Regions from separate parts of the Anabaena sp. FACHB-595 genome, predicted to be linked through region 1. Evidence: predicted binding sites of a transcription regulator. Region 1 holds the regulator's gene; the other holds the start of a gene.
What was found. The regulator NtcA, encoded in region 1, controls nitrogen genes in cyanobacteria. The targets are predictions, from matches to a motif close to TNTGTANNNNNNNNTACANA.
Positions count from the first base shown of each region.

Region 2: ACN222_RS02420 (cell division protein SepF) is a predicted target of NtcA. The motif match lies at 2,127-2,146, and genes of this name have one in related genera.

Region 1 is NZ_CP183473.1:5,261,163-5,264,392, forward strand. It holds gene hisB (imidazoleglycerol-phosphate dehydratase HisB) at 1-63, opposite strand, end outside; gene fabI (enoyl-ACP reductase FabI) at 206-982, opposite strand; gene ntcA (global nitrogen regulator NtcA) at 1,611-2,282, shown strand; gene ACN222_RS21950 (DUF3084 domain-containing protein) at 2,612-3,230, shown strand, end outside.
Region 2 is NZ_CP183473.1:580,840-584,069, reverse strand. It holds gene ACN222_RS02430 (DEAD/DEAH box helicase) at 1-403, opposite strand, end outside; gene proC (pyrroline-5-carboxylate reductase) at 515-1,327, opposite strand; gene ACN222_RS02420 (cell division protein SepF) at 1,426-2,022, opposite strand; gene ACN222_RS02415 (YggS family pyridoxal phosphate-dependent enzyme) at 2,395-3,063, opposite strand; gene pipX (transcriptional coactivator PipX) at 3,060-3,230, opposite strand, start outside.

The DNA.
Region 1 (3,230 bases):
ATGCACTGAAGCAATCCGAGGAACTGAGGACAAATTAAGTTGGGGATAATCGCTGATTTGCATAGAGGCTAGGGATTAGGGATTGGGGATCGGGGATTGGGGACTGGGCATATAAGGAAAAAGTGGTGAAAAAATCATTCTTTTTCCACCTTGTTTGTTCCTCATACCTAATCCCCAATCCCTAATACCCAGTACCCAGATTTTATTACATCCCCATGATTTCGTATCCTGCATCTACGTACAGGACTTGACCAGTAATACCGCTAGCTAAATCACTAGCCAAGAAAGCGGCTGTATTGCCCACTTCTAGCTGAGTCACAGTCCGACGTAAGGGGGCTACTTGCTCCACATGATGAATCATATCTAAAATGCCACCAACGGCACTAGAAGCCAAGGTGCGGATGGGGCCAGCAGAGATGGCGTTAACGCGAATATTTTGAGAGCCGAGTTCAGATGCTAGATAACGTACACTAGCTTCTAATCCGGCTTTGGCTACTCCCATAACGTTGTAGTTAGGAACAGCTCTAACACCACCCAAATATGACAAAGTAATAATACTACCGCCTTCAGTCATTAGGGGTTTAGCCGCACCACTTAACTGCACCAGTGAAAAAGTGCTGATATCTAAAGCCGTGGCAAAACCAGCACGAGATGTTTGGCTAAAATCTCCAGTCAAATCATCTCTGTTAGCAAAGGCTAGACAATGAATCAGAATATCTAACCTGCCCCATTTATCGCGGATGGTATCAAAAGTAGACTGAATTTGTTCATCATTTTGAACATTACAAGGCAAGAATAAGCTGGGGTTAAGGGGTTCTACGAGTTCTGAAACTTTCTTCTCAAATTTGCCACGTTCATCTGGTAGATAAGTAATACCAAGGTTAGCTCCGGCTGCGTGCAGTTGTTGGGCAATTCCCCAGGCAATGGAACGATTATTGGCGATACCTGTAACCAAGGCATTTTTTCCAGTCAGATTCAGCATAGAGATTTTTGTTGTCATTAATGTGATCGATTCATTTGTACAGCTTGACAGAAATCACTACCCAGTAGAAGAGGTAATCAAGCTATGTTGGGAATTTTCTTGCTGTTTAACTCGAAAGAATGTCTAGGGGACAGGAGGAGAGCAAGAGAGGCAAGGTAGGCCAGGGAGGAAAGAGGTTCAGAATTTTTCTTTTCCCCCTTACTCAAGAACAGCCTGCCTGAACCAAGATAGGACTTAGGCAATCTATACCCCTATACCCCTATACCCCTATACCCCTACACCCTTATCCAAACCCTTTATCTTTGTTTTATACATGGTTAGCAAAAATGATGATTATTAAGGGCGTTTTTTAGAATAAAATGTTTGTTATTTCTTAAGATATTTTCAAGATTACTTAATTTTTTCTGCAAAAAACCTGATGGTTAGAGAAAGTAGAAGTATCTATCAAGAACTGCTAGCTAAAAATAGCAAAAGTTGGGTATCATTATGAACAAATAACCATAAAGTTGTACGTTTGAGTATAGGAAAGTACAGAAAGGTTAACGGTGCTTTATTGATTTTTCAGGTGTATTCTTAGGTAATTAGTTTTTAGTTTTTTGTTATTCCGGCATTGGGTAGGGGAAGGGAGATGATCGTGACACAAGATAAGGCCCTAGCAAATGTTTTTCGTCAGATGGCAACCGGAGCTTTTCCTCCTGTTGTCGAAACGTTTGAACGCAATAAAACGATCTTTTTTCCTGGCGATCCTGCCGAACGAGTCTACTTTCTTTTGAAAGGGGCTGTGAAACTTTCCAGGGTGTACGAGGCAGGAGAAGAGATTACAGTAGCACTACTACGGGAAAATAGCGTTTTTGGTGTCCTGTCTTTGTTGACAGGAAACAAGTCGGATAGGTTTTACCATGCGGTGGCATTTACTCCAGTAGAATTGCTTTCTGCACCAATTGAACAAGTGGAGCAAGCACTGAAGGAAAATCCTGAATTATCGATGTTGATGCTGCGGGGTCTGTCTTCGCGGATTCTACAAACAGAGATGATGATTGAAACCTTAGCGCACCGAGATATGGGTTCGAGATTGGTGAGTTTTCTGTTAATTCTCTGTCGTGATTTTGGTGTTCCTTGTGCAGATGGAATCACAATTGATTTAAAGTTATCTCATCAGGCGATCGCCGAAGCAATTGGCTCTACTCGCGTTACTGTTACTAGGCTACTAGGGGATTTGCGGGAGAAAAAGATGATTTCCATCCACAAAAAGAAGATTACTGTGCATAAACCTGTGACTCTCAGCAGACAGTTCACTTAAAGAAGAATAGCAGGAGTCAGAATTCAGAATGTGGCTAACTATTAGCACAGGCTAAATCCTACTCATTATAGATTTAGTTGGTTTCTTCAATCCGTTTATTTAACTCAAAGTGACGGTGAACCCATACTGAAATTCTGGCTCTTGCCTTCTGCACTCTTTAAACAATTGGAACCATCAGAGGTGGTACGTGTTATATTTTTCTCAATGACACCCATAGTTAGAAGTAAATCGAAAATCTTGAGTAACTTCAGCTATTCCCACCCTCCCATCCTCCACAAAGAATGATTGAAAGTAGTAGGCTGTATCTGGACTCAATTGGGTAGCTGAAGATGACCACTGGGTACATCCTCATAGCAGCAATTTTAATTTTGGGAGGTGTAATTGCCACTGTTGGCGATCGCATCGGCACAAGAGTTGGCAAAGCACGCCTCTCTCTGTTTAATCTACGCCCCAAAAACACGGCTGTACTGGTGACAATTTTGACAGGAGGACTAGTTTCAGCAACTACCTTGGCAATCTTATTCATTGCTGACGAAGGACTACGTAAAGGGGTTTTCGAGTTAGAAGATATTCAAAAAGACCTCAGGCAAAAACGAGAACAGCTCAAAGTCGCAGAAGAGCAAAAAACTCAGGTGGAAATTGAACGTAATAAAGTTAATCAAGAGCTAGAAACCACCAGAACAGATAAAAAACAGGTAGAAACTCAGCGCGACCAAGCCAAAAAAGAAAAATTAAAAGCACAGCAAGATTTAGCGCAAACCCAAGCACAATACCAGCGCACCCAAAGCCGACTGGGACAAGTAGTTACACAATATCAAAAAGCGATCGCTGAACTGCAAAGCGTTTACAATCAAAGAAAAGCCTTACAAGGGGCAGTGGAACAACTCAAGACAGAACGCCGCAGGTTATATGCTGAAGCTAAAAAAGCCATAGAACAACGGGACAGAG
Region 2 (3,230 bases), 1.7 Mb from region 1:
CTTCCACATCTACAAGAGAGATGCCGACTTGCCCGATTGGTGTACCGTAGAGCATATTCCGAAAAATCTCGGTAGTCATCACCAAAATTGGCGCGTCTCTGTTGATGGAAGCATCACCAGTTAACAGCCCAACTTGCTCAAACCCAAATTTCTCACGAAAATCACGTAATTTTTGATTAGATAACGCCTTTAAGGGAGTGGTGTAAAACACTCGTTTCCCCCGTGTTAAAGCACGATAAATGGCGTATTCTCCTACTAAAGTTTTGCCCGAACCTGTGGGCGCACACACGACAACAGAGCGTCCCGCGTTAAGGGACGCGATCGCATCTTTTTGAAACTGATCCAGATCAAAGGGAAATATCAACCCTAAGTCTAGTTCGGGAGACGGCGCGGGATAATTCACTCAATTAATTTTTCAACCAGACTGTTTACTATATTAACGAGTCTTTTGTCAACTTCGACATTAGTCATTATTTAACTGTCAACAGTCAACAGGCAAAACATCGATTAATAACTATTTTCCTAGTTCTTGCGATCGCCATGTAGCTGCTTTGACGGCTTCGATTAAGGCTGAACGGAATCCCGCTTTTTCTAGTTGGGCAATCCCCGCGATGGTAGTACCGCCAGGGCTAGTAACTCGGTCTTTGAGTTCGGCTGGGTGGAGTTTACTTTCGTGTAATAGTTGGGCTGTTCCTAGCACAGTTTGTAATGCTAGTTGATTGGCTATTCCTCTGGGTAAACCCGATGCCACTCCCCCATCAGCGAGGGCTTCTACCAATAAAGCTACGTAAGCCGGGCCACTGCCAGAAAGCCCGGTGACTGCATCCATCAAACTTTCGGAAACTTCGACTACTTCCCCTACTGCGGAAAAAATTTGTTGCGCCAATTTTTGGTGTTGGGCATAAGTGTAGGCACCAGAGCAGATAGCGGTCATCCCTGAGCCTACAGTGGCTGGGGTATTGGGCATGGCTCTAATGACTGGTGATTGGGGAAACGCCGCTTCTAGCTGGCTTAGAGACACCCCTGCAAGAATGGAGACGACAAGGGGGGAATGGTCTGTGAATACTGTATCTGCTAATTCTTGAGCGATCGCACTAAACACTTGTGGTTTCACCGCCAAGAATACAACGTCTTGAGCTTGTGTGAATACCAAACTGTTATCTGTGGTCACACCCACATGATATTTTTGTTGTAAAAAAGCTTGTCGCGCTGTTTGCGGTTCGCTGACTATGACTTCTGATGGTTGATAAATTCCCCGCGCAATAAGGCGGGATAAGAGCGCTTCTCCCATTACCCCGCCACCAATTAAACCAAATTTTATAGTCATTAGTCGTTAGTCGTTAGTCGTTATTCGTTAATCAATAGTCAATAGTCAAAAATTTTCTCTTTTGGACTCTTGACTATGGACTAATGACTAATTTAACTTTATTGTGCCATCCGGTTGGTTTCGTTGCCCCAAGCTGGCGGATTAGTTGAAGCTGGTCGTGCTGGACGTGCTGGGGGTTGGGGTACTTCATGAATAACTCCACCTTGGGTGCTGACTTGCACACAGCTGGGGGTAAACAAAAAGATACTTTCGCCAATCCGTTCTTGATGTCCATCTAGCGCGTAGGTTCCACCTGCAACAAAATCAACAGCTCTTTGTGCTTGATCTGGGTCCATGATGGTCAAGTTCAGCACTACTGATTTACGTTCACGCAATGCTTGAATTGCCTGGGGCATTTCTTCAAATGTACGAGGTTCAAGCACCAATACTTCAGAAATTCCGTTAATTGCTCCTGGCATACCAATCACATTCCCCATCGCCGATTTTGTTCCTGCTGCTACGTCATCACCCATTGTAGTCATGGGTTCGCGCCAACGTCGATTGTTTGGGGCAGCCTCTGCTGGTGCTGGTTGGGGATTTTCTTGTTGATACAGGTTTTGGTAGTTATCTGTATCTGCCTCTTCTTCGTAGTACTCGTATTCTACCTGCTCGTTGAGACCAACAAAGTCTCGCAGTTTAGAAAATATATTGTTCATTTAGTTGCACTCCTTCTGCAAATTGCCTCTAATTATCCGGTTAATCGTTAATGTAGCTGTTTAACTAGCTACTAAGGGCAAATAGCCTATTAATTTTATCGCTATTTGTAGCATCTACTACTGCTATTGGCAATGGACTAACGCTATTGGGAACGCCTGTACATTAACCTAGATACAATAATTGAGTCAAGATTATATCCCAACAATTATCCGAAAGAAAGTTGACTAAAGTTATTTTTAGTGCGTTCTCGTGATTATTTACTTTTATTTACAGTGGAAATCTTGTAACTTATTGCACTATTATGGAAAATAATTGTCCGTATTCCATACCCATGGCTATTTGATACTAGAAAAAAATCCGAGTAATATTGCTTAAGTACGCTGCCCAAATAATATAGTCCCCAATCTTACCATCGTCGCCCCAGCTTGTACTGCAAGTTGGTAGTCCCCTGACATACCCATCGACAACTGACCCATGTGAATATGATCCCAGTTTTGTTCAGCAATATCTTTGGCTAATTTGTAAGTAGTATTAAATACATAAAAAATTTCCGCATCATTTAAGCCAAAAGGCGGAATTGTCATTAAACCCTGAATTTGTAAAGTTTTACAGTGGTTGAGTGCAGGTAAATCTGTCAGCAGTTCTGGTACAGTCCAACCAGACTTATTCGGATCTGGGAGGATTTTCACCTGTAGACAAACTTGAGGATTGACTCCTAGCTGTTGCGCTAGTTGGTCTAAACGCTGTGCTAGTTTCAAATTATCTACAGAGTGAATCCATTGAAATTGTTCTAGAGCTTTTTTGGCTTTGTTCGCTTGCAAATGTCCAATAAAGTGCCAAGTAATATCCGGTAAGTCATGTAACTGGGCTTTTTTACTAGCAGCTTCTTGGATACGATTTTCGCCAAAATCGCGGATACCAGCAGCATAAGCAGCACGAATAACTTCAGTCGGCATTTGCTTTGTGACAGCAATTAGCCTGACTGAAGGCGGTAGGGAAGCCCGAATTTGAGTAATACGTTCGTTGATCGAACTAATCATTGGAAGGTGCGTTGGAAAACACTCTGAAGCTGATCGTACTCCTGTGATTGACCATTGCGACGCAAATTACGCAAGCGATTTTCTAACAACATTCTCGCCTCAGTGCGTCCTATCGGTTGAAACTTTATAGCTTTAATGTCATTCCCTACTAGAAAGAATAAGCGTTG